3 regions of the Peribacillus sp. YIM B13482 genome follow, and region 2 is predicted to be linked to each of the others. Evidence: riboswitches for the same ligand, from Rfam matches in the RefSeq annotation. Region 2 holds a riboswitch; each other region holds the start of a gene.
The links. A riboswitch is a leader RNA that binds a small molecule or an ion and turns the genes downstream of it on or off. The one in region 2 is predicted to bind cyclic di-AMP.
Positions count from the first base shown of each region.

Region 1: it holds a riboswitch for cyclic di-AMP, as region 2 does, so the genes downstream of both, ACFX4L_RS16300 (TrkH family potassium uptake protein) here and ACFX4L_RS16955 (hypothetical protein) in region 2, are expected to answer to the same signal.
Region 3: it holds a riboswitch for cyclic di-AMP, as region 2 does, so the genes downstream of both, ACFX4L_RS18260 (APC family permease) here and ACFX4L_RS16955 (hypothetical protein) in region 2, are expected to answer to the same signal.

Region 1 is NZ_JBHZPF010000034.1:30,595-41,302, forward strand. It holds gene ACFX4L_RS16255 (4'-phosphopantetheinyl transferase family protein) at 1-307, shown strand, start outside; gene ACFX4L_RS16260 (GNAT family N-acetyltransferase) at 466-996, opposite strand; gene ACFX4L_RS16265 (GntR family transcriptional regulator) at 1,712-2,413, opposite strand; gene ACFX4L_RS16270 (VanZ family protein) at 2,721-3,347, opposite strand; gene ACFX4L_RS16275 (ABC transporter permease) at 3,633-4,649, opposite strand; gene ACFX4L_RS16280 (ABC transporter ATP-binding protein) at 4,646-5,371, opposite strand; gene ACFX4L_RS16285 (TetR/AcrR family transcriptional regulator) at 5,489-6,088, shown strand; gene ACFX4L_RS16290 (MFS transporter) at 6,157-6,747, opposite strand; gene ACFX4L_RS16295 (hypothetical protein) at 6,891-7,082, opposite strand; cyclic di-AMP (ydaO/yuaA leader) riboswitch at 7,415-7,557, shown strand; gene ACFX4L_RS16300 (TrkH family potassium uptake protein) at 7,728-9,065, shown strand; gene ACFX4L_RS16305 (potassium channel family protein) at 9,089-9,745, shown strand; gene ACFX4L_RS16310 (hypothetical protein) at 9,795-10,199, opposite strand; gene ACFX4L_RS16315 (STAS domain-containing protein) at 10,338-10,708, opposite strand, start outside.
Region 2 is NZ_JBHZPF010000037.1:6,278-16,985, reverse strand. It holds gene ACFX4L_RS16980 (histidine kinase) at 1-1,077, opposite strand, end outside; gene kdpC (potassium-transporting ATPase subunit KdpC) at 1,142-1,699, opposite strand; gene kdpB (potassium-transporting ATPase subunit KdpB) at 1,724-3,763, opposite strand; gene kdpA (potassium-transporting ATPase subunit KdpA) at 3,785-5,458, opposite strand; gene ACFX4L_RS16960 (potassium-transporting ATPase subunit F) at 5,484-5,558, opposite strand; gene ACFX4L_RS16955 (hypothetical protein) at 5,750-6,118, opposite strand; cyclic di-AMP (ydaO/yuaA leader) riboswitch at 6,510-6,651, opposite strand; gene ACFX4L_RS16950 (Na-translocating system protein MpsC family protein) at 6,894-7,250, shown strand; partial or broken gene ACFX4L_RS16945 (amino acid permease) at 7,330-7,653, opposite strand; gene ACFX4L_RS16940 (peptidoglycan-binding domain-containing protein) at 7,844-8,329, shown strand; gene ACFX4L_RS16935 (NAD(P)H-dependent oxidoreductase) at 8,763-9,347, opposite strand; gene ACFX4L_RS16930 (fumarylacetoacetate hydrolase family protein) at 9,869-10,492, opposite strand.
Region 3 is NZ_JBHZPF010000042.1:33,300-44,007, reverse strand. It holds gene ACFX4L_RS18280 (glucose 1-dehydrogenase) at 1-639, opposite strand, end outside; gene ACFX4L_RS18275 (RhaT/GlcU family sugar-proton symporter) at 655-1,509, opposite strand; gene ACFX4L_RS18270 (hypothetical protein) at 1,652-1,816, opposite strand; gene ACFX4L_RS18265 (hypothetical protein) at 1,868-2,182, opposite strand; gene ACFX4L_RS18260 (APC family permease) at 2,428-4,254, opposite strand; cyclic di-AMP (ydaO/yuaA leader) riboswitch at 4,391-4,534, opposite strand; gene ACFX4L_RS18255 (GtrA family protein) at 4,945-5,400, opposite strand; gene ACFX4L_RS18250 (glycosyltransferase family 2 protein) at 5,360-6,382, opposite strand; gene ACFX4L_RS18245 (DUF6044 family protein) at 6,398-8,068, opposite strand; gene galU (UTP--glucose-1-phosphate uridylyltransferase GalU) at 8,242-9,102, shown strand; gene ACFX4L_RS18235 (cytochrome P450) at 9,798-10,708, shown strand, end outside.

The sequences.
Region 1 (10,708 bases), on a different contig from region 2:
AACTAGTAAAAAGGATTATTTTTACAAACTCTGGACAATAAAAGAAAGTGTCATAAAAAATATTGGAAAAGGTTTAAGTATTCCATTAAACAGCTTTTACGCCCGTCAAAACCAACAAGTAACGTCGATCCATTTTGAAGAAAGCACATTGAATGACACCAGATTTCATGTGAAAATGTTTGATTTTCAAGAAAATTATAAGCTAGCAGCTTGTGCCCTTCATGATAAATTTCCTGAATCTATTAGTTTCTTAGATGCATCTAAAATTTTTTCTTTTCTCATGCAAGACAGTAGACTTCCAAAATAATTAAATATCTTACAATGTAAGCCGACTACATAACGAGCCTGCATTGTTTGTTCATTCAACATTAACAATAAAAAAACACATGACTGTGGTATTTTAACTCCTCAGTCATGTTCTGCATAAAACCTTATTATGATGATTACGTGTCTTTCTTACATACATTATTTTTTAGGAAGAAAAGAATAAACATTTGTATCATATACTTCACCATTTTGATACATATAGTTTTTTAGGACTCCTTCTTGTTGAAATCCCATTTTCTTAAGTAAATTGTTTGACGGTACATTTTCAATAAAAACTACAGCACCAATTCTCGTTAATCCTAGAGTTTCCGAGCCGTATAAAAGAATTTTCGAGACTGCTTCAGTCATATATCCCTTTTTCCAATGGTCAGGATGAATTTCGTAACCTATTTCCGCCCGTTTATGTTTAGGAGACCAAGCATTAAATCCAATTGTTCCTATTAACCCTTTTTCTCCTTTTCTTTCGATCCCCCACCTTATTCCTCTTTTTTCCTTTAAACTTTTAGAAAAAAAATCTACAAATCCGCTAGCTTGTTCGACGCTCTCTAATTTGTCTTGACCATAAAAACGTATGAGGTTAGCGTTAGAAAAACAAGAAAAAATGGCATCTGCATCCTCATGAGTTATTTCTCTCAAAATGAGTCTGTCTGTTTCTAAATTAGGAAACATTTAATATTCCTCCTATGAATTCATATATGACAAAGCACTAGATAAATATTTCAATTTGCAGGTTCTTAATTTTTACTTTATCTGCGAAAAGTGTCACCAAAATAGGGGGCTACCTTCATAATTCATTGCCCTCTTACCCTAGTTTTTTTACCAAATTGGATATAAATGGCACTTTCACAATATCAAGTTTGCAGAACTTTTACAAGAATTCTTTGCGGATAAAAAAATTAAATGGAAGAGAGACAGATAAGAATAGCAGTTTCTCTGATGATAAAAAGAGGAATACCCGGAATTTTGTAAATATCACCAAGTTGAATGATACCCGCCACCATCGTTCCATGACCCTCTTAATGATTTTAAATGTCGCTTCCGCAACAGCGTTATCATAAGGGCAACCTTTCATACTTAGTGAACGACCAATCTCAAATATGGTTAACGTTTCGTCCGTAGTAATGGATGCGAATGACAGCGACCACTTAAAAATAATATCAAACGAATGGGGCAAGGATATATGAATTACTCGATGACGACGGTGAAAAAATAGGGGGCGGTCTTCATGTTTTTAGTTTAGGTGAAATAAAAGAAGTTCAAGAAATTGACTACCTGAGTGAACATGGAGTTGGCCATTTATACTGCTGAAAAATACTTTCACCAGGTAAAATAAATAATAAGAGCGATTGCTAATTAAATGCAGTCGCTCTTTTTTCAAAGCATTTTAATTCGTCAATGTTAATAGTTTTGCGGAAGTATAATTATATTTCTCAATCGAAAAATCAAAAACGACTCCTGCTTTTAAAAATACCGTATTTTCAACAACTAAAGTCGGATCTCCTGGTTGCAAGTCCAAAAGCTTTGCATCATCATCATTTAGTTTCTCACACGAAATGATTTTATCTGCAAAACCAATATTCAACTTCAAATCCTCGACTATATATTCATAAATGGAACCATTTGCGATTTCTTTATTTATGATGGGGATGATGTCTTTATTGAAAAAGGACTCTTCTATTACAATGGGTACACCATTTAAGCATCTAACCCGTTTGAGGTTATAGATTTTGGTTTTCAGATTACATTTCATTTTTTCGGCCAATTTTTCATCAGCTTCTATTAAATCTAACTTCAACACTTCACTTGTCATTTCATCCTTTTCAAACTGTTTCGTTAAGCCATTCATATTCTTCATCGAAATACAGCCAGGTCGGGAAAATTCCCTTAGGAATATGCCGCTTCCTTGAACTTGATAAATATAACCCTGTTCAGCCAATATATTGATTGCTTTTCTTATGGTATTCCTGCTGACATCGAACTTCTTCATCAACTCTTCTTCAGTAGGTAACTTAGTATTTAATGTATATGTTCCTTCTAATATTTCTTTCTCCATTTGTTCTACGACCATTCTATACTTTACACCCATATTTCCCTATACCTTCCTCTATACATAATGATTTCGAACAATAATTTAGACTAAATGTTAGGTTTTCTTTACAATAGTTTATTTTATAACGATTGTAAAGAAACCTCAGTTTCTTTTGGAACAGGCATGTTCAATCCTAAGCCGTTCCTTATTTCAAACCAAAAAAAGAGACATCAAATCGTTTAACGATAGGATGTCTCCAAATCTATTGAGTATCATAGTTATTTATAATCTTGGCGAGGAACCGCATTCCCTTTCAGGCCCCAAGTTAATTTGTTCAGCATTTTACCCTTGAAGTGAGATTTACTTATTTGTAATGCCTCTGCACCCTTTTACTTTTTCCAGAACGGAACACTACCACACTCGTGAACAAAGGATACAGTACGTACCCCAGATAAACACCCATCATATTCAGTATCAGGTCATCGATATCCAAACTTCCGCGCCGAAAAACGAGCTGACAGATTTCAATACCTGAGATCGTTATGAATGGATAAAGAAATTTCCTTAAAGCAGATGGCTCTTTCCCATCCCTGGACAACAAATACAGCCCGAATGGAATGAACAGACCCACATTGGCGCTAAGGTTATAAAATGACACAAGCCCGTTCATTTCGTTCGATAAATAAGAAAGTATCGTAGAAAAAGGAATCAAATTATACGAATATACCTGCCCTTCTGGTCGAAAGAACAGCAAAACCAGTAATGATAAACTGTAGCAAATCAAGGCTGCCTGCCACAAAAGGCGCGGAATCATCACCGTTTCACCTCGAAAATAAAGAACCGCAAACGAAACGATAAGAAGTATACAAAACCAAACAACCATGATCACCAAAGGATTCAAATATAATAGAAGCTGAAGGAAAAGAGGTAAACCGCACAAAAACAGGGCTTGCGACAGCAAAAGGGAAAGCATGGCGGATTTTCGAGACATGTAACTCCCCCTTCTATTTCTCTCCAAATCAATGCATATCATTATATCCTAGGACATCTTTAACAGGCCGTCAACAAACTACATACACCTGTCATTTTGAAAACTGCCGGTATGTTCGTCAAGGGGAAGTTCTTTCGAATAAATCAACCGAAACGAAGGATAATTCGTCCTTCATCCGGATAATTCGTCCGTTGTGTTTGATAATTAGACCTTCATCCGGCAGAACAAAAAAAGCCGGTTCCTCACTTTCCAGGAATCCGGCTTTTTTGTTTATTGATGTTCATTTTATAGTGCACGGTATTTTTTTAAACTTATAATATTGATGGTTATAAAAACGACGGAAAATGCCAGGAGTATGAGTAAATCCATTAAAACCTCATTGAAAGTGAAACCTTTGTACATAATCCCGTTCATGGCATCCGATGCGTAATAGAGCGGCATGACCTTGCCGATTTTTTGCAGCCAGTCTGCCATGCCATCCAATGGGAAAATCCCTGTGAAGAAGACTTGCGGCACGATGACCAACGGAATGAATTGTACCATTTGGAATTCAGATGTTGCGAAACTCGATAGTAATGTACCAAGCGATAATGCAACAAGCGCGACGAGTATATTCGTTAATAAAACGAGCCAAATGGAGCCAACAAGGACGATATCCAACACATTTACAGCATATAGTACGACAATTAAGGTTTGAACGAGCGCAAATATGCCATATCCGATTACATACCCCGCTACGATTTCGTATCGTTTAATCGGTGTAGCAAGCAACCGTTCCAACGTACCACTTGTTCGCTCCTTCAAAAGTGCAATCCCTGCTATTAAAAATACAAAGAAGAACACGAAAAAGCTGACGAGCATCGGACTGAACGTATCAAAACCCTTTGTTTTGGCATCCCCGTATACATATTGCTTCTCAATTGAGGGTGTATTTTTTCCATTCCCTTGCAGCCCTTGCATCATTTGCATTTGAACGGCCTTTGCACGGTTCGGTTCGTCGTTCAATAGTGTCAGTTTTATCTTGCCATTTTCAACCTGCAGCCAGCCATCTGTATCATTTTCAATCATTTTCCCCTGTGAAAATTCCTCAGCAGCCGTTACTTGAAAATCCGCTTGTTTCAATGCTTTAACCATAGCTTCATTACTGCCTGTAACAACGATTTTCAAATCACTCGCTTCTGTATCGAAAATAAAATACATGAGCGTTAAAATGAGCAATGGAGCGAGGAAAAATAAAGCGAGCGTCCTTCGATCCCGGCGCATCTGCTGTGTAATCCGCGTAACAAGAGAGGCAATTCTCATTTTAGGCCACCTCCAATCCTTAAAAAAACATCATCAAGCGTTTCCGCTGCATATTGTGTTTTTAAAGCCGCCGGGGTTCCTGATGCGATGATTTCACCCTCACGCAGCATCGCCAGTTTATCGCATCGTTCCGCCTCATCCATCACATGCGTCGTGATGATGATCGTCTTATGATCTTCATTTCTTAAACGCTCAAGTTCTCGCCAAATGGATCGTTTCAGCAAAGGGTCCATTCCCACTGTCGGTTCATCCAAAATGAGAATCTCCGGATTTTGGATGAGTGCAACCGCCAGTGACAGACGGCGTTTCATCCCCCCGGAATAATACGCAACCCGAACGTTCAAGTCACTCGTCAACTGTACGATTTCAGCTGCATATTGAATCCGTTCCCTTCGTTCCTTTTTCGAAAAACGGTATAGCTTCGCAAAAAACTCGAGGTTTTCAGCCCCCGTCAGATCTGTATATAAAGCATCGGATTGTGCCATATAGCCGACATCCATTAACAGTGCTTCATTTGGCACTTCATGATCCAGAACCGTGACTTTACCAGCATCGGGCTTAATCAATCCGACAATCATTTTAATCAAGGTCGTCTTTCCGCATCCGGATGGACCTAACAAGCCAAAAATTCCACTTTTTTCAATATTCAGGCTCAATGGCTGAATGACCTTTTTATGATGAAAACCCTTAGCAATTCCTTCAATAGAAATCGCATTTTTCATTGTACACACATCCTCCCTCTTTAATTAACACGGTGTTGAGTGTATCATCATTCTAAGGTAGCTTTTAGTCTAATACAATCAACACATTTCGAAAAATGTTTAGTGAGGAGACATTCAATGGCGGAATTTCATGAGGATATGGTACAGAAGAAGAAAAAGCAGATACAACATCATTTTATTGCACTCGTTGAAACAGAGGGGTTCCCACATGTCTCAGTGAAGAAAATTGCAGAGCGCGCCAACATTAATCGGGGCACATTCTATTTGCATTACACAGATAAATATGAATTGATGGATCACTTACAGCAGGAATTGTTAAATGAACTTCAAACTCGAATTACTGCCATTTTGCCGAAAGAGGCTTTTTTGGCCCTCCATCAACAACAACTTTACCCGCCTTTCGTAGCAATTTTTCAATTCATCAGTGAACATGCGCACGCATTAAGGGCCATTCTTGGAGATAAGGGAGATCCTTCTTTTGCAAAAAAAATAAAGCTTGTGTTCGGTGAAGTACTATTGGAGCGTTTGATCAGCCAGCATCCAGCAGCTAAAGATGAAGCATTCCGCATGTATATGCACGCCTTCATGACATCTGCGATTTTAGGCGTTATACAGGAGTGGCTGGAGAATTGCGAAGAGCAAACGGCGGAAGAAATGGCGAAAATTCATTTTCAAATCCTGAACTTCATCAGCCAATTACGGACATTCATTCAATGAATTTTTATAAAGGCATGTTCCATTTACATGCCTTTAGGATAATAAAATGGGATAATCCCCCTTTAAACTTACATCTTTTCCCCCGCTTTGACCTCTCCCCTTCCAACCTGATAATACCTGCTCTTCGAGGCCTTCATACTAAGCATGGACAATAAAATGGATATAGCAAGCATGATCATTGAACCTGAAATCACCACGAACCGAATCGAAATGAACTGAACTGAAACACCAACAATTACGGTAGTGATGATGATCAATAAAGCTTCTAACAAGCCAAAAACACTTCCGACCCTGCCCATGATTTCCACGGGAATATTATTTTGATAAAAGGTTTGAAAGCCTGTGTTGGCAAACGCCAATGAAAGGGCAATGATGAAAAAACCGATGGCGGCCATTGAAAAGGAATTCGAAAAGGCATAGACCATATAACCTATCGAGACAAACAAAGATCCAAGACCAATCATGTACGAGATTTGCACTTTACTGATGAATACGGCATTGACTATAGCACCCGCAATGATACCTGCTCCGGCGATGCTTACAAGGAATCCGTAATCGCTGTCCGACAAAAGGAGTATGGCCTTGGCAAACGCTGCTTCTTGGGAATCGATGGCCGTTTCCATCACCACCATGCAGCTGAATAAGAAATAAATAAGCATAATTTTCAAAACAAAAAAACTCATTCAAAATTAAATGAGTTTGAAAGCAAAACAAGATAGGAATTTTTCGCTCAGCGTTCCCGAATAAGACACAGGAATGACATAATTGAATACCGTTAAATGAATGTTTGGATTCAGTTGATTTACTTTAGGGAAAACAATTTTAAAAACGGATTCTTTTTCTTATCCGTTATCCTTAACTCATTCATTATGATTTGGTCCTCATGATCGGCTATCCATTTCCTTAGTGCATCTTTATCCTGGCATTGTGTTAAATATGTCTGGCCACCCTTGCCTGTAGCGTTAATAACATATCTATTGAACGTCTTCTCCATAATTGCCCGCCTTTTTTATAAAATGTCTGAAACCTTTAAATACGAATGCAATGACTTTTTCTTTATGCTTTTCAAAAGAAAAATAATTTATATATATTAATAACATTGATTGGCAATGACCTGTTCAGCTAGAAAGTGTTGAATCAAGTACACCGAAACTGTTATCATAATCGGATTAATCGAACCTATCATAATGTGCTAACTAATATTTGTCAATACGTTTTATCAATGTAAATAAAACGTAAATTTTCAGTTTTATTAAAGAAATATTTTTTTACAATTTAGGGGTTTACAACTGCTAAATGTTGGGAGTAGAATACGTTTATCAATTTAATACATTTCGGCCAAAACTCAAAGGAATTGAGTACGGAGGACCCAATCATTTGGGGTTAATTCTGCCATGCAGAAGGGATGAGATCAGCTCTTTCGCCATCCTACCCGTCAGCTAACTTCGTCGGCTAAAGCGAAGGAGGTCATAAGACCGCCTATTTCGGGAGCTTTTTTTTGCACGCTTTTTGTGACAAAATAGCTGTTCGATGATTACGCAGGTCTTTTTATTATGCTAAAAAAGGATTTGATAAAAGGATTGATGGTTAAGATATTCATACAGTTTTACACATGTCATTTTTAGGTAGGGATGATCAATTGATAAAAGCAAAAAATTTATTGGATCCGCCAAAAATCCTTGTACTCGGCTTTGCCACCCTGATACTTATTGGGGCCTATTTGCTGACCCTGCCGATTTCCACTGAAAATGGGAACGGCCTTGCTTTTCTGGATGCTTTATTCACCTCAACCTCCGCTACATGTGTAACAGGACTAGTCGTAGTGGATACGGGAACGACCTTCACCACTTTTGGTGAATTGGTCATCTTAACACTGATTCAGATAGGCGGCTTAGGATTCATGTCATTTGCGACGTTTTTCTTTTTCCTTTTAGGCAAAAGGATTTCTTTAAAAGGCAGGTTACTCTTGCAGGAGTCCTTAAATAATCTTTCCATGGCAGGTATAGTCAAGTTAGTAAAACGGCTTTTAATTTTCACGGCCATCATTGAAGGCTTGGGTGCCCTTATCTTATCGATTCGCTTTTCTTTTGACATGCCAATCGGCAAAGCGATCTATTACGGGGTTTTTCATTCCATATCGAATTTCAATAATGCCGGTTTTGATTTAATGGGAGAATTCAAGAGTTTGACCCCTTATGTATCGGATCCATTCGTAACCCTTACGGTCGCCTTCCTGATCACGTTTGGCGGAATAGGTTTTATCGTGATGAATGAACTATACGAATATCGTGATACCCATCGTTTATCTTTACATACGAAGGTTGTTCTGATGACTAGCCTGACACTTACAATCGCCGGCGCAATTTTAATCTTTTTATTCGAGTTCGGTAATGCCAAGACATTGCAGCCTTTATCTTTCATGGGTAAAACGTTATCGTCTCTATTTCAATCGGTTTCACCAAGGACGGCCGGCTCCAATACGCTGAATATCCCTGATTTGACTCAACCCACAATACTGCTCATCATTTTCTTGATGTTCGTTGGGGCTTCACCCGGATCGACTGGCGGCGGGATTAAAACAACCACATTTGCGACGCTTATCGGAACGGTCTGGTCACAGATTAAAGGAAAGGGTGATGTGGTATTATTCCGGCACCGCATTGTGAGTGAAACGATCTTTAAAGCATTATCCGTTACATTCATTGGCGTATTCATGGTTTCAATCATTTCCATTCTGCTGACCATCACTGAAAGCGGAAGTGACTTCTTGATGATTTTATTTGAAGCCACTTCAGCATTTGCCACCGTGGGACTTTCAATGGGTTTGACCCCCGAATTATCACCGGTTGGCCGGATGCTCATCATTTTCACGATGTTTGCAGGCCGTGTGGGTCCTTTGACTTTGGCCTTCGCCATCGCTATGAGGCGCAAACCAGATCCGTTCCGACGTCCAAAAGGGAAAATCATGATTGGTTAAACATAAATGAAGGAGTGTAAAAGATGGGAAAAAGACAATATGCCGTGATTGGTTTAGGCAGATTCGGAACCAGTGTGGCCCATAGATTATATTCGGCTGGCCAAGAGGTATTGGGTATTGATATCAGCGGGGAAAGAGTCGAGAATGCGGAACTGAGCGTTACCCATGCAGTCATTGCGGATACGACTGAAGAAGAGACATTGAAATCCATTGGAATCCGCAACTTCGATTGTGTCATCGTAGCCATCGGAATTGATATGCAATCAAGCATTTTAACTACCTTGCTTTTAAAAGAGCTTGGGGTCAAAAAGGTGATTGCCAAGGCCCTTAATAAAAATCATGGTCAGGTGCTCACTAAAGTTGGAGCCGACTGGGTCATCTATCCTGAGAGGGATATGGGGGAACGGGTCGCGAACCAGCTTCTGTCCCCTAACATGCTGAACTATATTGAACTCTCTAAAGAATACAATATCGAGGAAATCATAGTCCCCATGAGCATGAAGGGAAAAAGCCTCAGGGAGCTGGATTTACGCGCAAAATATAATATCAGCGTCATTGCCATCGTGAGTAATGGGGAAATTATCATAGCACCATCACCCGATCAGGATATCCATGAAAAAGATATGCTTTTAGTAGTTGGCAATAAAGAAGATCTAGCCGTCTTTGCAAATATTGAATAATGGATCCCCTTCTCGTTTCCGGTTCTGGCTGTATGAAGATGAACTAAAATCAGCCGATTAAGAATGATTCATCATAGGACTTCGTGTCATATATATCGATTCCTATAAATTCCCTGCAGTCAGGATCTGAAAAGAGAAACACTAATTTCTTGGCATCAGGATGAGTAACTGACCGTTTTACAAGTACATCATTCAATCTTAAGGAATAATAGCTTTCACCATCAGCTGTAATTCCTATTGTGAATGTAGGCATCTCATCAGCCAGACCTTTAATTTTCAAGGCTGTTTTACCTTCCAATTCAATTCCTATGATTGGAATGCCTTTGCCGAAATCCAGAATGATATCCTCGTTAAGCGGGAGCTCGTCCGTTTTTGTAATGGTGTGCTTCAATGGTTCGGCTAAATAGATATAGCCCATACCCGCATCATCATCAAATGTCATATGCCTTTCCATAGTTCCACCTCCCTTTTCTGTAGCGGTTTCATTTTTATGTTTACCCATTCAAGAAGGCCGCTTTATGGCGGTCTTCTTGAATGGATTTTATACTTTTTTCACTAAAACGAACATTCCCCTGCCATGAATACGTATGTATTATTTAATGGTATTGATGGCTTGGGCAAGAGTGGATTTTATCATCACTTTATCAAAAGGCAGTTGAAGCTTAACAGCAGTCTTGGCTATTTCCGGCCGAAGTCCTGAAAGGGTTGTCCGGATTCCAATCAAAGTTAAGGATTCAATCAATTGTGACAGTTGGTGGGCGGATACACTATCTATTGCATGGACTCCCGATAGGTCAATGAAAAGCCTGGTGACATTTTTTTCAGCGCATTTTTGTAATGTGTTTTCAAGCAAGGACATGCCTCTCGCCGTGTCAATATCACCGATCAGGGGAAGCAACGCCGTGTTATCTTTAAGGGAAATGATAGGCGAGCTCAATTCATCGATCGTTGCCTGCTGGGCTT
Region 2 (10,708 bases):
TCCATGAATAATCTCTTCCCAACGAGTTCTTTTAGACTGACCAAGTATAATTCGAGTGACATTATGCAATAAAGCATAGGCCACAATTTCTTCAGCAATGTTTTCCTTACTGATAGATATTTCTTCAAACGTCCCATCTAATTTTTTTATTAATTTCCCAATTGATCGTTTAAATGTGGCTTCTACTTTGGAAAGTGATTTTTGATTAGGGATAAAACAAGTAACTAATAAATCACTGCCTAATCGCTTGGCAATTTGATCTCCCCTTCGGATTAAAATGGAACCATTCCAATGATATTGAGCACATACTAAGATTCGCTCTGAAGCACCAGAGGGACCAGATAACCCTTTACGCTCTCGATATTCGTATAAATCATCCTCTACCTCCCCTGCCAGGAAGCGAAGGGATAATTCCCTAAGTACAGCTAAGTTATGTCTTTTAAAAAGGTGAGCATGTCCTTTTACTTGCTCATGTTTTTCATCTAAATCTCCTTCTTGTAGACGTTTTAGGATAGCTTCGGGGGTTACGTCCAATAATTTCACTTCATCAGCGTGAGAAAGCGTATCCTCTGGCACAGTATTACTCACATGAATTGGGAGTCCCGTGAGATGTTCTGCTACTTCTTTAACACCGGCAAGTTCATAAATATTTATGGTTGTAATGACACTGATTTTATTGTCAATTAACTCCTGTACATCTTCTAGTCTTGTAGCGTTTTTGGCAGAAGGTCTGTTTTTATGAGCAAGCAGGTCTACCAACACAACTTCAGGGTTTCTTGCGAATATTTCATCCAAGTCTAAATCATGCTTAGTCTCTCCTTTAACTTCCCATTCGATAGCTGGAATGATTTCAAGACCTCCCACTTGTTCCAAGGTTTTCGGACGATTAGATGCGCTAATAATACCGACAACGACATCAATACCTCGCTTTTTCAAATCGTTTCCTTCAAGAAGCATATGATAGGTTTTGCCTGAACCACTGACTGCGCCAAGTATAATTTTCAGCCGGCCCTTTTTTATTTTTAATATGGAATTCAATATCTCATCTGGGGTTTTTCTTCGGAATTGTTCTAACATAATACTGACCTCCTAAATCCAGTTCAAGGTTAAAAGGAGAGTGAAAAACTCTCCTTTTCAAAAGTTATTTTAGTTGGTCCAATGCTATGTTTAATTTTAATACATTCACTCGGGGGTCTCCAAAAACTCCTAATGACCGTCCTTCCGTATATTTATCAACAAGATTAAATATACTTTTTTCAGATACACCTCGCTCTTTAGCAATGCGTGATACCTGAATTTTCGCCCCTTGGGGTGAAATATTTGGATCAAGGCCCGAACTAGAGTTTGTCAGTAAATCAGCAGGTATCTCCTCTTGTTTGACAGTAGGGTTCTCTTTTAAAAATGTTGCCAAATCTTTTTTTGTGCGCTTGATCATGTCCTCATTGGATGGGGCATAATTGGGTGTACCTGAGCCTGCCGCATCATATTCTATAGAAGAAACACGACCATGAAAGTAACCTGGGTCCTTAAAAGATTGACCAATTAGTTCAGAACCTATGATTTTTCCTGATTCGTTTTTTATTAAACTGCCATCTGCTTTTGCAGGCATAATGACTTGAGCAACACCTGTCATTAGCAATGGATAGGCAATTCCACACATAACAAGTAGCACCAGAACTACGCGTATATTTTTCAACATGGATTCTCACCCTTACTTTTGATTTTAAGCTAAATGAAACATGACTAGGATTACATCGATAAGTTTGATTCCTATGAAAGGAACTATCACTCCACCTAATCCGTATATGAACAAATTCTTGGTTAATAATCTTGAAGCACTCATAGGAACGTATTTTACACCCTTCATTGCCAATGGTATGAGAAGGGGGATAATAACAGCGTTAAAAATTAAAGCTGATAAAATAGCACTTTGTGGTGTAGCCAGATTCATAATATTTAGAGCCTTCATCTGCGGAATGGCCAACATAAACATAGCTGGAATGATCGCAAAGTATTTAGCCACATCATTCGCAATACTGAAGGTTGTCAAGGCACCCCGTGTCATGAGTAACTGTTTCCCGATGGCCACTACCTCGATAATTTTTGTAGGGTCAGAATCCAAATCCACCATATTCGCGGCTTCCTTCGCTGCGACGGTTCCTGTATTCATCGCCAATCCAACATCAGCCTGGGCCAATGCAGGGGCATCATTCGTTCCATCTCCCGTCATGGCCACAAGTTTGCCTTGTGCTTGTTCCTGTTTAATGACAGAAATTTTATCTTCAGGCTTGGCTTCGGCAATAAAATCATCTACTCCGGCTTCTTTAGCAATGGTATTAGCAGTCAATGGGTTATCACCGGTACACATAACGGTTTTAATTCCCATTTTCCGCAATTCATCAAAGCGTTCCCTCATGCCTGGTTTTACTGTATCCTTCAAGTAAATGACACCCAGCACACGGTTTCCTTCTGCAACAACTAGTGGCGTACCACCCGCAGATGCGACTTCATTAGTAATGCTCTCTAAATCCCCAGGTACTTTTTCACCTTGTTGCTGTAAATATTGTCTTATTGAATCAGCAGCACCTTTTCTGATTTTTCTACCATCAGAAAAGTCTGTACCACTCATCCGAGTTTCAGCCGTGAACTCAATTCCTACTGTCCCGGTTTTATCTAATTCTTTATCAGATAAACCGGCTTTTTTAGCAAGTTCGATGACAGATCGGCCTTCAGGCGTTTCATCGTGTAATGATGAATGAACAGCCACTTTATTTAACTCAGCTTGGCTTATCCCCTTAACCGGTAAAAAAGCTGAAGCCATGCGGTTCCCATGGGTGATCGTTCCTGTTTTATCAAGGATTATGGTATTAATGTCACCAGCTGCTTCGACAGCTTTTCCCGACATGGCAATGACGTTAAATTGAGTAACCCTATCCATACCCGCTATCCCAATGGCAGACAATAGGCCCCCAATGGTTGTTGGTATCAAACAGACCAGTAATGCAACTAAGGTTGCTATGGGTAATGTGACTTTAATATAAGAAGCAATTGGTACTAGTGTAGTGCAAACAAGCAAAAAGATAAGGGTCAAACTAATAAGCAGGGTACTCAGTGCAATTTCGTTAGGTGTTTTTTGCCTTTTAGCTCCTTCTACGAGGTTAATCATTCGATCAAGAAAGGATTCACCTGGGTCTGAAGTAACGATAATTTTGATAAAGTCACTGATGACTTTCGTTCCTCCAGTTACAGAACAGAAGTCCCCACCAGATTCTTTGATTACAGGAGCTGATTCGCCAGTAATTGCGGACTCATCTACTGCGGCTACTCCTTCAATTACATTACCATCGGTTGGGATTAAATCATTGGTTTCCACCAAGACAATATCGCCTTTACGAAGTTCTGTGGCTTCCACAACCATTATAGAACCATCTTTTTGCCATAACTTTGCCTTGGTATCCTGTTTCGTCTTTTTCAGGCTTTCGGCTTGCGCTTTACCCCGCCCCTCTGCTAATGCTTCGGCAAAGCTAGCAAAGAGTATTGTAACAAGCAGTATTACGCTTACGGCTATGTTATAACCCCTATCCGATGTTCCTCCAAAAAAGTTTGGGAATATGGATAGTAAAAGAGTGATTACAAATCCTATTTCAACTACAAACATGACAGGATTTCGAGCCATTATTCTTGGATCTAATTTTTTAAAGGCATCTTTTATAGCTTGCCAGACAATTTCCTTATTGAGAGTCCCTTTACGCGTTGTACTCATTGAGAATACTCCTTTTCTTCATTATCTAATTGTGAGCCATTCTGCTACTGGTCCGAGTGCAATTACTGGGAAGAACGTCAAAGCGCCAATAACTAATACCGTTGCTAAGAGAATGACCAGGAAAGTGCTATTATCTGTCTTAAACGTTCCAATCGTCTCGGGAACTCGTTTCTTTGTAAGTAATGAACCTGCGACAGCGATTAGTGCAATCATAGAAAAGTAACGGCCAAACAGCATGACTAAGCCGGTGGATAGATTCCAAAATGGAGTGTTATCCCCTAAACCTTCAAATCCGGAGCCATTATTAGCTGCTGAAGAGGTAAACTCATAAACAACCTGCGAAATTCCATGAAAACCCGGATTAGAAATAGCCGAAGTGCCCATTTGTGTAGCTAAAGCAATGGCCGACGGAACTAAGATGATTAATGGATGTAAAAGGATGGCAATCGCTATTAGTTTCATTTCCCTACCTTCAATTTTCTTACCTAAAAACTCCGGCGTTCGTCCAACCATCAACCCGGCAATGAATACAGCCATTATTGCGTACATAAGAATATTGACCGTCCCTACTCCATCACCGCCAAACACACAGTTCAACATCATCTCTGCCAATGGCACTAATCCTCCAAGTGGAGTAAGCGTATCATGCATATTATTGACTGTACCTGTAGTAGCTGCTGTCGTAACGGCTGTAAAAAGGGCACTCTGTGCGATTCCAAACCGCACCTCCTTCCCTTCCATACTTCCATTCTCTTGAGAAATCCCTATTCTCTCTAATGCTGGATTTCCATTTTGTTCGCTGAAATACGTAACACCTAAGAACACAAGGAACATTAATCCCATTGCTAAAAAAAGAATCCAACCTAATTTCTTGTTTTTTGCCATATATCCAAACGTTAATGGAAGGGCAACAGGTATCAGAAACATTGATAAAATCTCTAATATATTGGTGAAACCATTAGGATTCTCAAAGGGATGTGCCGAGTTGACACCAAAAAATCCACCGCCATTTGTCCCTAAATGTTTAATAGACTCTAACGCAGCTACTGGCCCACGTGCAATATTCTGCTTCGCACCTTCCAATGTAGTTGCAATGGCCGTAGGATCAAGGGTTTGCGGAACCCCTTGAGATACTAGGACAAGACCGATTAAGATAGATAACGGCAGTAGTACCCGGGTGATGGAACGAATTAAATCCACATAAAAATTCCCCATACTGAACTGCCCGGTCAGGCCTCTGAAAAAAGCCATACATAACGAAAGACCGGTAGCTGGTGTCGTGAACATCAAAAATATGATGACGACCATTTGCGATAAATAAGAAAGTCCCGATTCCCCGCTGTAGTGCTGTAAATTGGTATTGGTAAGGAAGCTTACAGCAGTATTGAATGCCAATAATGGATCCATGTTGTCTATCTTACTTGGGTTACCCGGTAAAATTCCTTGAAATCGAATGATCATGTACGAAATAATAAACATGACTAAATTACTCAATAGTAGTGCCTTTACATATTGCTTCCAGTTCATATCACCGGTATTAATACCAGATAATTTATAAATGCCCCTTTCTAACCATCCAAACATCCGATCTTGTTTTGTTGTTTCAAGGGAATAAACATTAGCTAAATATTTCGCCAGTGGTATTGCCAGGATAATGACGAGTGCCAATACCAGACCGATTTGTAAAAAATCCATTTGCATTTCCTCCGTTTTGTAGCTATTAATATTTTTCCGGGTAAATTAAAGCATGAATTAAATACAACGAAAGTGCTCCAACAATAAATAATAAAAACATCGTTTCTACTCTCCTTTTTCTTCTATAACTTTGTTACAAAAATGGATAAATCCAAAAAATGTTAAGAATGAAAAAGCTGTAAGTGAAACTGATATAAGATCCATTGACGTCTCTCCTTCCAAACTATAAAAATTTCAAACTAAAATGTACTCACCCCCTTTGAGTTTCTTAAAGAAACTAGGTTCCACTTGTTAGCAGCCAGTTATAGCTGTAACATTCTGGTTTACTGAAGATGACAAAATCAGCTCCCATTTTTTATATAGACTAGAATATTGATGATCATGAGTGACAACAAAAAACCTATAAGATTTGAACTCTGAAAATATTTTCACAAGATTAATTCCATCAAACAGAGAATTAGGGAATAGATAAACACAGTTATCCTGCTCTGATTTATGAACCATTTTTCCATCACATTCCTTCAGGTTTCTTGTAGGCTTAAACCATTCTTCATCATAGTCTACAGTTTCTACATTACTTGTATCCGTGTGGGTGGCCCCTATACTTTCCTTTACAGATATAAATAATTTTCCTTTTCCAACAAGCAGCACTTTTCCCATACAATCCACCCCATTAGTACTTTCTCTTATTAATTTTCAATCTGCATTCTTTCTGGGGAAGAGAAGCCTGCCAGTTGATAACATAAAAAAATAGACCAATGCTTACTCTTTCCCCATGTATGCAGCCATGCAGTAGCTATCCATATCCCCGCGTTAATAAATACGATTCACGCATCGGTTATTGGATTAATTGCAAAGCAAACATATAAAATTGGAGAAAAAGTACTCATTGGTCTACTTATCACCCAGCAAGCTTTACAGCTCTCTGTGCGATCTGTCTTCCAAGACACCTTTTCGTTTATAGGCATAATAAAAAGACCTACGGAAATGACAGGTTGCTATCTTGCTACAAACATAACAAAAAAAGCCTCCTGAATTAAGGTGGTCTTATGACCTCCTTCGCTTTAGCCGACGAAGTTAGCTGACGGGTAGGATGGCGAAAGAGTATCTCATCCCTTCTGCAAATGCAGAATTAACCCCAAAAATAGTGGGTCCTCCGTTCTCAATTTCTTGAGATTTGGCCGATATCAAATTGTTATTTATGTGGATTATTCTACGCTCATCATTAAATGTTTGTAAACCTCATAAAATCACGATATTAATTCAAAATCGACCAAATAAAGTCATTTTAGTCCGAATAAGTCATCAAAAGCTAACTTTACTTAATAATTCTAGTGATTACATTTTTTTATAGGTTTGTAAACTTACATTGACAATAACTAAGGTTGGGCATTATGATAAATCCCATAAATTCCCGAGATAAAATGGAGGCATTATGTTAAATCCAAAAAAGAAACTTGAAGCAGAAATAAGTGCAGCATTTATTAAGTTCCAGCGTGATCTGATAGGCAGAGGACCACAGGAAGCAAAAACATATATAATTAATGACATGTTGATTACTCGTTTTAAAGGGGTCCTGACTGTGGAAGAAAAGCATCTTGTCAGTCACAATTCCGGCAAAAAACTTGTAAAAAAAATGCGCTCGCTTCTTCGTGAAATGTACACTAAGGATTACGAAAAAATAGTTGAAGATCATACTGGATGTAAAGTTCTTTCTTCCCATAGTGATATTAGCACTAAAACAGGTGAAAGAATTGAAGTTTTTATACTGGATAAAGATTTAGAGAGGTAATTAGAAACCATCAAATAATACTGTTTAAGTTACATGAATTATCATTTTTATAAAATTTATATATATATTTTAGGTTAGAAGGCTCGCATGTTGTAAGTCGCAACAGATCGCCAACAGCTTCATAGTGCTTTCTAATTCGATGAAAGGTTAAAATAATGATAGGTAGAAATACCAATACCTACAAAACCTGTGGAATTTAGTAAAAAAAGAACATCATTGTGATGATAAAGTTAATTAACCCGCCAATTGAATTAATAATTAGTTTTGGAATCCAACCTTTAGGTTTTTCTCTAACCCATTTAAGCATCATTCCTGTTTGGGATAAGGGAAAAGGGATAAATACTCCAACAGCGTAAAAAGGTATCAGATGATCTGTTTCTCCTTTGAACACAATGATTAAGAGCTAGCATCTTCTTTTAAAGCTTTAAGGATTTTCTCTATTGTTCGTACAACTTATCCAATTTTGTGGTCCTACTGGTGACTATGTTTGTTTAGCAGTTTCAAAATAAACAGGACATTTGTCGGAAGGGGAATATAAAATCTGAGGGGAACTAGTAAGGTGTATTGAAAATAAAAAAGAGGGAGATGGCGCTTTGAAGAAATTACTTACCTGTTTGATAGTATTAGCAATAGTCCTGGGGATATCTTTTTCCACTGCTTCAGCATCTGCCGGAGGATTTCACCACCCGCAAAGCTGGGATAAAAACTCGATTTTGCGGAAGGACACTCATGGGGTGGAAGTCAAAAATATGCAGTATATCCTCAATGTCATGGGTTTTTATACTGATTCAGCAGTGGTTGACGTTGATGGGATTTTTGGGCCGAAAACCGAAGCGGGTGTAAAGAAATATCAAAAAGAAAACCATCTGATAGTGGATGGTGTGGTTGGCCCCAAGACGTGGACCAGTTTCTCGCAATATATTAAAAAGAATGGCGAGAACACCTATGGAGCAGGCGGGTACATGGGTCTCAGAATCAAATGGAAGTACGACGATTCTTCTTATACATCAGGCTCAAAAGCCTATATTTACGGTAATGGAGATACATTAAGTGACCAATATCGCCTGTATGCGAATTAAAAACTCAGGTAGGAGGCCCTTATTAGTTAAATGAGGCTAAAAGATAGGTCCTCCGCTTCTAAGCGATGTCAATGAAGGAGAGAGGGATAATTCTTTTAAAATTCTCCTTTCTATTAGTTTCAGGTTAATTGTAAAAAGCCGATGATTCCTACGAAAGAATCATCGGCTCTATTCATTCAGAACTATGCGCTTTCCTCCAACCTAATTTGAAGGAAATAAGATTAACCTTTACTTAAGACAAGAGATCATAAGGTTAATGAAGCAATTTTTCACAAAAGGGAAGCCCCTTCTTCTCATTCTGAAGAGGGGGCTTCCCTTTTGTTGTAAAGAAAGAAAGCTGCCTCTGCAATTTCTTTTAATAAAGCACCTGTGGTTCAAAACCTTTCAAGACTCCCCAGTAGTGAGCAGGCTTTTTTTCAACATTTGTATATGATCATGAGAAATGGGAATTAATTGTATCTTCAACTTTCTTTAACATACCTTTATATGAGTCTTCATCAAGGTAACCAATACTTCCGAATAGTAAATGTTCCACAGGTTCTATTCCAGTGAAATCGAATATCCCAATGTCGGAGGTAACTTTCAAGCCTGCTGTCATACCCACCTTATCGTAAACCTCGTTAGGCGCTCCATGTGTATTGATAATAAAACCCTTTTTACCTTTTAATAACTTAATTACACCTTCTTCTCCAGCAGAATAAGCAAACCCAAATGCAAATACTCGGTCTACATACCCTTTAAGAATTGCTGGAAGACCAGTCCACCATATAGGGTAAATAAATGTTATAACATCTGCATCCGTAATAAATTCTTGTTCCGTTTTAATATCATTTGGAGTATTTCCTGCTTTCATAGCTGCTGTATCTTCTGGTGTCAGTACAGGTTGAAAATCAAGTGCATATAAATCACGGACAACAACTTCGTGACCATTTTTCTTTAATGCATGAACTGCTGTTTCCAAAATAGAGTGATTTAAGCTTTCAGGGTTTGGATGTGCATTAACAACTAGGTGCTTCATTTTAAATATCCTCCAAGTATTCAATAATTTTCATTAGATTATTAAACTTTACCTAATATTATAGTGTTAGACATTTTTTTAAAAGTAGTCATTTTCTTATAACATAGTCACAAAAATAGTACCATTGAGAATGATATGCATTAATTATGGTTTTTATTATCAATCCAAACAAAGGAAATTGAGTTCGTGGAATATAAAAGGCCTGGGAGCCTTTATGAAAAAAAGAGGATTTATGGACTATTCAGAAGAAACTGTTTCAGATATTTTTGTATACAGGAAACATAATTACAACAGACCAATGACGTTAGAACTAGAATACCATCACGTGAATTATATTCCTCACTACTATATTAGACTTATTATCAACAAAGCCAATGGTTTTCTACATCATTTGCTCCCTTATTTAATTTTCCGAGTACTGATATTACCTCTTTATTAGCTACTCTATCCTGCCATTTAGTTGCAATGACATCTGGGGACTTAATAAAAAAACAGTCAAAAATGACTGCTCTTCTTTATGGTTATAGTGTGACTGAACAGGATCCAATTTCATTTCCACCCCAGTTTAGTGAAAGCTTGTCTTGATCTGAAAGAGGACCGACGCCACTTGGAGTTCCGGTAAAAATAATATCTCCTTTTCCAAGCCCAAAATGCTCTGCTGTAAACTCGATTATCGTTTGCAAATCAAAAAGTAAGTCTTTAATATTTCCGACTTGTACACGCTCTCCATTTTTTAAAAGAGAAAAATCTAATTGTTCACATGCTTCGACACCCTGAAATGGAATAAAATCACTAACAACCGCTGAATTTTTAAATCCTTTAGCCAAAAGCCAAGGATGCTGTTTTTGCTTTAACTGTGCTTGAACATCTCTAAGTGTTAAATCCAACCCAATGGCCATAGCATCAACTATTTCATCTACTTTCATTCCTGTTTGGAACTGCTTTGCGATATGTATGACAAGTTCTGTTTCATAGTGAATGGAACCCTGATTACTTGGCAACGTAATTAACTGGCCATTTGCTTCTGCAAGTGAATGAGTTGGTTTTGAAAATAAAAAAGGGGAAGTTGGGATTTCATTATTTAATTCTTTTGCATGTAAAGCGTAGTTTCGACCTACACAATAGATATTTTTAATGTCTTTCATTACTAAACTCACTCTTTTCTTTAAATGTAATTTCATGCTAAAAAATGTAATGATTCGATAGTAACAGGAACATACTCTAATAATCTTAAATATATTTTATATTTTTCTGACTTTTTATACAACCGTCCTAACTATTAAAGAAGACCAAATTGAATAACATAATTCGTTTTATCAAGTATGTTCGACGATGTTAGGATTTATATTTTTTCAAGAAGT
Region 3 (10,708 bases), on a different contig from region 2:
AATCATGCTTTCCAGATCCTTTTTCTTTTTGGGATCTTCAAGTTTGTCGGCATTAATTGGCGTGGCGATGGCTCCAGGTCCAATGCTGTTCACACGAATCCCTTTCGGTGCATATTCAAGCGCCAGGGTTTCCGTAAGCAACTTCACACCGCCCTTGCTTGCCGCGTAATGTACGAATAAAGGCCAGGGAATCATCTCATGTACACTGGACATGTTTATCACATTCCCTTTAACATTGTTCTCGACAAAATACTTGATCGCTTCACGGCAGCCTAAGAAATTACCGGTTAAATTGGTGTCAATTACCCTATTCCAGTCGCTTAACGGCATCTCGTGAGATGGAACGGCATTTTCTACTCCTGCATTATTAATGAATATATCAAGTTTCCCGAATTCCTTTACCGCAGATCGAACAATGTTAATCATATCTTCTTCAACCGTGACATCACATTTCACTGCAATAGCTTCCCCACCATTGTTTTTGATTTCTTCCAATACACTGTCCGCTTCCTCTGATTTAGTGCGATAATTAACCACGACCTTTGCCTTTTCCTGAACAAAGCGAATGGCCATCGCCTTTCCTAAACCAGTGGATGAACCGGTTATAACAACGACCTTACCCTCTAAATCTGTATACATTCAATCACCCTCCAATTAACTTTTTGCCAATCCGAGCATAATCCCGGCTATGATAATCAAGATAATTCCTATAACGATTCCAATTAGTTGGCGCTTCGTTTTCTTTTCACGTAATATGATGATCCCGCCGAGAGTTGATATGACTATGCCCATTTGAGAAAGGGAAAAACTCGTAGCCACTCCAACACGGGGCTGGGATATGAATAAAAACATGTTCCCTGCAGCCCATATCAGTCCGGGAATTATATTGCGGATCGTATATTTGTTAAACGGTTTATGTTTAAAGGTCAATAATAGACCGCCTATCACCATCCCGATCGCTTGAGGGAACAATGCTGACCAGCCATTAACATTGAAAAGCCGGGCTACGACCACATAGACCAAATAACCGAACGTCGAGATGAGGAGAATAATGATTCCTTTTTTCAAGTTTCCCGATTTGCCCTCTTTTGATTCTTTATCTTCCAAGGAGGTCAAGACAATTCCTATAATAATGAAAACTAGTGCCAAAACGCCTAAAATGACCGCTTTCATAGTAGACCATTCGTGAAAAACAATGACCCCGAATAAAGTCGTTGAAATGAGCTGTAATCCAGTTGATATCGGCATCGTTTTGGAAACACCCATTAAATCAATGCTCTTAAGCTGATTAGCTTGTCCAACGGCCCAAAACAATCCAGAAACGATCCCGACGCCAAACACCAAAAGTGACAACTTGATATCGGCAAAAATATAAACACCAATTGAAAAAATCAAGGCGCCAATCGTTGTACCTAGTGTTTGACTATAGGGTCCCCCCCCAAGTTTCACATTAAATAAAACGATGCTTCCCCAGAATAATGCAGGCAAGAGAGCTAATAATATATCCATCTTCAACCCCCATATTTGTATGTACTAACGGAAATTTCATTTTATATTCTCTTAATATGTTGTTCGCATTATTTGAATTGAACCTCGGTAATTTTATCCAGTTCCCGCAGAAATAGTGTTCAACACAAAAAGGGCTGCAGTCTCAGCCCTTTTTGACGATAGTGATATTAATTGCAGCTACCCACCATGTTATGATGTTGCATGTCCATTTCCGAATCATCACTACCTTGAAATAATCACTTTCATAAACAGCCGTCGTTCCGATAAAGATGAGGGAGAACAAGAGAGTCAGAAAGAAAAGGAGCAAATCCCCTCCCACTTTTTGTTTCTTTTACATCCTCTCTCTTTATATAAAAAGTCACAAAGAATATACTGGGAAGGTATTCAGATTCATCGAAATGATCATGAAAGTTTGTGAATCAAGAGCCAGCATGACCCCAAGCATGGCTCCTATCAGTGTTGTTGATAGAGACTCCATAACCGCTGTTAAACCGAATGGCCTTCCGCTATTGATGCTGCCACTGCACATATTGAGATGGCCAGAACGGTAAAACCGCAGCTTGCCGGGCAACAGGAATGGCAGCATTAAACTTGCCGTTATACTTAACATCATGACCATGCATTTACCCAGGCTAACACCAATATGATTATGGTGAAATACTCTAGTTAGCAAATGCAAAATCCAGTAGCCTATATGTTATGAAAGATGAAGTATCCTTGCACCTTACTGAGCAATAATAGTTATTGTGAAATTAATGAGTTATTAATGAATGATCTTATTATATCGGGGGCGTTAGTTTGAAAAAAGACAGCCGTAGTGCTGTCTTTTTAATTATGAGATTATAAATAATATACGAACAGAGCCCAATAAAAAAGCAAACCATATGTAGGTTTGCTTCTTTTCTTAGATGATGGAACTTACTTCTTCAAATGATAGGGAACTGTCGCAACAACTACATTTCTTCTATAAAGCAAGTAGGCCTTAATCAGTAAACTTGATTGGTTATGAAGAATATTGTGCCAGCCTTTCTTCGGAATAAATTGCGGGATTATTACCGTAACTTTATAGTTGGATTCACTCGCTTTATGTTCAACTGTATCCACGAATTTAGTTAATGGCTGTATGATACTCCTGTAATAAGAGTTTAGTGTGACGAGTCTAACATCTGGCTGCCACTTTTTCCACTTTTCTTCAAATTTCTTTTCATCTTCTCTTTCAAAAGCAACATAAACGGCAATGACCTGATGTGCTGATAGAGATTTAGCATAATTTAAAGAGTTCTCAACCACATGAGTTATACCGGCCACAGGCACAATAATGATATTCCCTTCTATTGGCAAGATGGGCTCACAAGTTGTAATCCTTAGCTGGTCTCCGACTGCTTCATAATGCTTCCTAATTCGATGAAAAATTAAAATGATGATAGGTAAAAAAATCAAAACAGGCCAAACCTGAGTAAATTTGGTTAAAAAGAATATCATCGTGACGATAAAACTAATAGTGGCACCAATTGAATTAATGGTTAATTTCATGATCCAGCCTTTTGGCTTTTCGCGTATCCATTTGACAATCATCCCGGTCTGGGAAAACGTAAATGGAATAAATACCCCTACCGCATAAAGTGGAATAAGATTTTCTGTATGTCCCCCAAATGCGACTATTAAGATGATGGATGCAAGTCCTAGTATGATAATTCCATTGGAATATCCTAATCGGTCCCCTCTAATCGTAAACGCCCTTGGTATGAATTTATCTTTTGCAAGATTCACCGCAAGCAAGGGGAAAGCGGAATAGCCAGTATTGGCAGCAAGAATCAAGATCAATGCAGTCGTACCTTGAATGAAGAAATACATGAAATTCCGACCAAAGATCTCTTCAGCAATCTGCGAGACGACCGTTACCTCTGCGCTAGGAACAATGCTTAAATAGTAGGCTAAGAATACGATTCCCGTAAATAATACAGCCAGTAAGGAACCCATAGCTATTAAAGTTTTTGCAGCATTATTCGGAGCTGGGTCTTTAAAGTTCGGAATCGCATTGGAAATCGCTTCGACTCCTGTCAATGCGGAACTTCCTGATGCAAATGCTCTTAGCAGTATGAATAAACTGATGCCCGCTACTGGAGTCCCGATTGGCGCGTGTAATTCCGGTGAGACTCCTCCTGTCAGGATTTTGTAAATTCCTACACCAATCAAGATGAACAATGCTAAAACGAATAGATACACCGGATAGGCCAAAACAGAGGCCGACTCCGTAACCCCTCTTAGATTAAGGATGGTAAGCAGAAATACAAAAACGATGGCTATGCCTACATTATATGCATGAAGGCCGGGAAAGGCGGACGTGATAGCATCCGTACCTGCAGAAACACTTACAGCTACAGTTAAAATATAATCGACCAATAAGGATCCTCCAGCTATCAACCCTGGATTGATACCTAAATTGTTTTTTGAAACCACATAGGCTCCCCCGCCATGAGGATAAGCAAAAATGATTTGTCTATAGGACAAGATCAATGCAGCCAACAGTAACAATACTCCGATGGCGATGGGTATGGAATACCAGAATGCCGCAGCACCGACCGTGATCAGAACGATTAATATTTGCTCCGGTCCATAAGCAACCGAAGACAAAGCATCAGAAGATAATATCGCCAAAGCCTTGGTTTTGTTAAGCTTTTGATCACCTAGTGCATTTGATTTTAAAGGTCTCCCGATCAAAAACCTCTTTATAGAAGATAACATCAAGAATTCACCACCATTTTTAAGTTATAAGTTTATGTTACCCAGCTATAGAAAAAACAAAAAAAATGGAAAAATGCCCACAAGTCATAACTAAATAGACCTGTAGACATCCACTTTTTTGTCTAACAAGCTCCACCTTCCCTCTCATATAACGCTTACGAGGTTAGCTGTCGGATTCGGACCTAAGAGTAGCCCTACCTTGAAAGGATTCACCCCTTGGATTGTTAAAATAATCCCATACCGGACCCCCCGTACCATAAGGTTTAAGCGATTTAGAAATACGAAACTGTTGATTATCATACTCCCGTGAAATGGAAAAGTAAATGAAAATTTTGCACAGTAAAATAATAATTTATTTTAAGTGAGGCTTTGTTCTGACGTATATAACATAAGTCATCCAAGTGCATGATTCGAAGGTAGGAAAAAGGTGAATAACTTGTTAAAAAAGAGAAACTTCCCAATCAATTTTTAAGAAATGAAAGAACAAAAACGGTGGGTCCTTAAAAGGGAAAATTACCGAATTACGAAACTGTTTAAATCTCTAATTTATTAACGGTTCACCTTTCTTATTAAAAGGATCTGCCCCCGCTTGGATAGGTTTGCAATATATAAACTCCACGCTGAAAATCAAAAATTCGCTTCTTGAAATCCACTTTGATTTCCATCCAAAGGGGCATTCTTTGATTCTAATCAGTTCCTTCCTTCTTGAATTGTTCCCAAATTGCTTTTTTTAAAGACAAAGTATTTCTGGCCAATATAGTTCAGTACTGTATAAAAGATTGTTCCGATAAGTACAGCCACATTTTGCTGAATGGAAAAATGAACGGATGCTTCCAAGGATCCTGCAATGGCTTGTCCTAAAGAATAAGCCGCGGAATAACAAATCAGGATGACGCAAAAGAAACGGGCAACCCCTCTCCGCCAATCTATATCGCTTCTAAAAGTAAAAGTCCTGTTCAACAGAAAACTCGTTACTGCTCCCATACCATTGCCGAAAAAGGTAGAGATCCAGTAAGATAATTCAAGAACATTCATGAGAAAAAGCATGATGGAAAGTCCAACCCCTGTATTGACCATTCCAACCAATAAAAAGCGGATAAAGGAGTTAGTGTGTTTTAGATAGTTTTTCAATACTTGTCCGTTCATTATCTAGTTGCTCCCGTTTATTTAAATCGAGCGGATTAAATAAATCCAGATCCACAATATATTTAGGCCGGCGTTTGGATTCATTATAGATTTTACCGATATATTCCCCAATCAAGCCGACAGCAATCAACTGGAGTCCGCCGATCAACCAGATGGAGGTAATTAATGAGGTCCAACCAGTTTCGGTCTGCCCAAAAAACTTTAACCATAAAAAGTATGACCCAAAAAGTAAGCTAATGAAAAAGGAAAGACATCCTAGCCATAATACAAGCCGGATCGGTGTTACTGAAAAGGAAGTAATGCCATCAAGAGCAAAAGCAACCATCTTCTTAAATGGATATTTCGTTTCCCCTGCCAATCTTTCTTTGCGGTCATAATAAACAGAGTCCGTCTTAAACCCAATAAGCGGGACGATTCCCCGTAAAAAAAGATTCGTTTCTTCAAATCGTTCCAACTCCACGATCGCCCTTTTGCTCATTAGCCGGAAATCTGCATGATTATAGACAAGGTTGACCCCCATTTTGTTCATCATTTTATAAAAGCCAGTTGCAGATGTTCGTTTAAAAAATGAATCAAGGTCCCTTTTTTGGCGGACGCCATATACAATTTCACATCCTTCAGTGAATTTCCGAATGAATTCAGGGATGACTTGAATATCATCTTGTAAATCTGCATCAATTGAAATCACACAATCCGAGGCTTCCTTGGCTGTAAACAATCCGGCAAGGAGTGCATTTTGGTGGCCTGCATTCCGTGAAAGCTTTAGTCCACGAACATATTCATTGTTAATCGTTTCCTTATATATGATCTTCCATGTTTGATCTTTACTTCCATCATCAACCAATAGAATTTTACTTTGACCAGACACAACATTTTCTTCGACTAAACCCCTCACCAATCCACAAAGCTGGGAAATGGTATCCTGCAAAACACTTTCTTCGTTATAACAAGGTACAACAATCGTCACTATCGGTGAATTCACAATATCCCCCCCTTTTCAAATGACTCTGTATAAATGAATTTTCCAAACGGTCCCTTTCTTTGTGAAAATCCTATCCAGTTCCAACCCGTTTTCCTTCGCGTTGTTGATTGGTACGGCAGAAAATATATACTTGCCGCCTAATCCTTTAAACGCATCTACATTAATCTCCAAATTATCCAACTCTTTCTTCGAGCCTTTTTTGAACATATAATGCTTACCAAGCTCATCGGCAAATAGGTAACAACGTCCTCCCCATTCATCAAAGTAGATTCTGATGTTTTTATTCTTTGCCAATTCGTTTTCAATTATTTGACGAAATTGATGTTTGTATGTAAGCGGATAGAAATTGTTATAGCTATCGAGCGTGTAAAACCCATTAAATTGGGCGATAGCAGGATGTAGACCGATGCTTGCAACCCGATATTCTTCCTGTGGGAGGCCAATATGCTCTTCTATATCCTGAAAAAGGCTTTCTGCATAGAACTCTTTAAAAGATGGTTTTTTATTGTTAGTGATTTCTTCATTGAAACCCATTAAAACCATGATTTGAACGGCAATGAAGATTAAAAGGGTTTTCTTAGCAAATTCACTGTGTTCCCAGATGATTTTTATGGCGAGGGCAAACCCCAAGTAAATCACCATCGGCCTTAAAAAGTGAAATCTGGCAAAATTAAAAGTATCCAAGGTATGGAACCTTTCTGTTAAAGGAAGCCAGCCTTTATAAAACCAAAATGCATACCATGCGGAGAGCATAAAATTCAAACCGAACAAAAAAACAAAAACCCTTTCCTGTCTCCACAGTTTTTTGATCAAAATAATATAAAGGGCAAAAGCTGTAATCGGCAGGATGATAAGCGCATGTACAGTCATGACATGCGTATGTCCAAGAACGAAATTTTTGAAAGTAAGCTTAATGACCCACTCGAGCGGTAGCCTTGCGTGAAAATATTCATCCCTGCTGTTTGGCTCCGAATCAAAAATGAAAGAAGCAATCAAACGATACTCCACAAGACCAAAAATGAAGGTCATATAAACGATTGAAAGAAAAAACCTTAAATTCCAACCTTTTCTCCTAATCACATCCGTTATCCAAAGAAGGCCCATTGCAACCAGGAAAAAGAAAAAGCCAAGTACGATGCTTGAATATAGAGGTAAAAGTGTAAGGACCAAATAATTCTTCCACGAGTGGTCCTTGTTGCGGATATTCAAAAAAGCCCAAAGGGCTAGCGGCATCCCAAGCGTGCTGAGCATTCCCGATGGCCAAAATGGAGTAAGGGCAAAGGCTAAGGATGTTCCAACCCTAATCCATCCCGATTGGCGCCCTGTAATGAAATGTTTTTTTAATAGGATATACATACCAAAGAAAGCAATAAATCTTGTTAATGCCTGGCTTATTGCATATGCAACCATTGTCGGAAAAAGGGCATGAAGCCACACGATAATACTGAATTCACTGCCAAACGCATTTCGGGGCAGCCCATTCATAATCTGTGGAATTTTGGCGTTTATTGAACCAAATAACTCACCGCTTTCTGAAAGCACTTTATACCAGGCAAGGTTGGAATCCAAATTATCATGTACACGAATATGTGCATTTTCTCCAAGGATGAGTAGAGGAGAGAGATATAAAATTATGACGAGTAAAGCAAAAAGGATTTGTTTTCGCTCTTGATTTTCAATTGGCAAAATATACACCTCTTGACGAAATTCATATATCCATAATATTTACTTCAATGGTAAATCTATTCTTTTTCAGGGATTTATTTTCACCTTTTTTTGATATAGGTCAACCAATGACTACATAAAATGAAGGGTAGAACAAAAAGCGGAATAAAAGAACCTTAAAAAGGGGCTAGGCTATGATAAAGAAAGCCGTAATTCCAGCAGCCGGTTTAGGAACACGATTTTTACCTGCTACAAAAGCTCAACCAAAGGAAATGCTGCCGATTGTCGATAAGCCGACCATTCAATATATTATCGAGGAAGCGGTACAATCAGGGATTACAGATATTATCATCGTTACGGGGAAAAACAAACGTGCCATTGAAGATCATTTCGATAAATCCATAGAGCTTGAAATGCTACTACAAAAGAAAGGACAAAATGATCTGCTTACAATCGTGGAGAACATTTCCAATATGGTGGATATTCACTATGTAAGACAAAAGGAACCATTAGGTCTGGGGCATGCAGTTCTATGTGCCAAAACTTTTATCGGAGACGAACCTTTTGCCGTCCTATTAGGTGATGATATCGTGGATAGTCGTGTCCCAGCCTTGAAACAGCTAATGGAACGGTATAACAAGGTTCGAGCGAGCATTATCGGGTGTAAGGAAGTGTCACCTGCCGCTGTCTCAAAGTATGGGATTGTAAATTTCCAAGAACAATATGAGGATTTATTTCTGGTACGAAACTTAGTGGAAAAGCCAAAAGTTGAGGAGGCTCCATCAACACAGGCTATTATTGGCCGATATATTTTATCACCTGCCATTTTTGAAACCCTTGAAACCGTACAGCCCGATTGTAAGGGGGAAATCCAGCTTACCGAAGCTTTAGACCTTTTGCTGGAAAAGGAACCAATATATTCGTACATCATCGAGGGAAATCGATATGACGTCGGGGATAAATTCGGCTTTCTTCAAGCTTCAATAGATTTCGCCTTGAAACGACCTGAACTTCGCGATCAGCTAATATCTTATTTAAGACTGTTGTTTCCTTAATAAGGTTCATAAAAGCCTATGCCCAATTACCAAGATGTGATTGGGTCATTTTCTTAACTTCTTGCATTTTTGATTCAATGGAAAGATTTTTTGAGTTTAGTCAGCTCCAGATACATTTTAATATGACCCCAATAACATGTTCCCGTACCAAAAGCTTAAGATCTATGAATATGAAACTGTTTATTAATGGCAAATCAAAGTGAAAATTTTGAACAGAAAAAGAATAATTTATTGTTAGTGAGGTTATGTTGATAAGGTATATCAAACATATGAGATCCAGAAAGGATTGCAGAGAATCACATGCATAAAAAAAATAATCCGATAATAACCGATGAATTTTTAGATAGTGTAGTTAAGGAAATCAATGACCTATTTGGTGGACCCATTAATGAAAAAAATGATCGTTTCCAGCATGGGGACGATCAAGAAAGAAATTGAATCCTCCTTATCCACAACAAGGAGTTTCCTCTACCGGGAAATTACCCCACATCTTCTGAATCTAGTCTCAAAAAAACTCTGGCGGTTTTTATCCAGAGTTTTTTTTATGGCTAAATGCAGGCTGACTCCCCTTCTTTTCCTATATATAGCCGTATCATAAGAAATTTAAATGTTCATTATGACTTGTCCAAACAGATTTAGCTTATCCTCATAGAATGAATATACGTAACTATTTAAAAGAAAGGGGTCAAACAACATTGAGTCACACTGATGATGTCTTCCGCAATTCTCAAAAAGTGCCAAATGGAAGGCTGATTTCCGGACATACAAAGGAGTTTCAAAAAGATGCCCTTGGCTTTCTTACCCGATTGGCCAAGGAATATGGGGAGGTCGCAAAATTCCGTTTTGGACCATTCCAAAATGTTTACCTCGTTTCCAACCCTTATTTAATAAAACAAATACTAGTAACAAAACAAAAATCCTTCGTCAAATCAAAGGACCTCAAAGCTTTAAAACCACTTATTGGTGAAGGTCTGCTTACAAGTGAAAAGGACTTTCATATGCGCCAGAGAAGGCTTATTCAGCCCTCTTTCAAAAAGAATCATATTAGCCATTATGCCAAGGATATGATTGATATCACAATGGCTTATATATCAACTTGGGAACATAATGATGAACGGATAATTACAAAGGATATGATGGACATCACTCTGGGGATAGTCAGCAAGACCATGTTCAGCATAGAATTCACGGATGGCTCTGAAATTGTAGGGAAACCGCTGGACACTGTATTAAAAGCTGCAGTCAAAAGGATGAGATCGATTTTCCGGTTGCCATTATGGGTACCAACTAAAATCAACCGTGAATATAAAAAGGCGATAAAAAGCCTTGATAAAGTGATTTACGAAATTATTGAAAAACGGAAGACCGACACAGTAAAACATGAAGACATGCTTGGAATCCTGATGGATGCACGTGATGCCGAAGACGGATTAGGAATGACAAACCATCATTTACGTGATGAGTTAATGACCATTTTTCTTGCAGGTCATGAAACGACAGCAAATGCTCTTTCTTGGGCACTGTACGCACTTTCAATGAATCCTGAAATTCAATCTAAGCTTTTCTGTGAAGTGGATAGCATAATTGGTCGTAGGACACCCAGCCC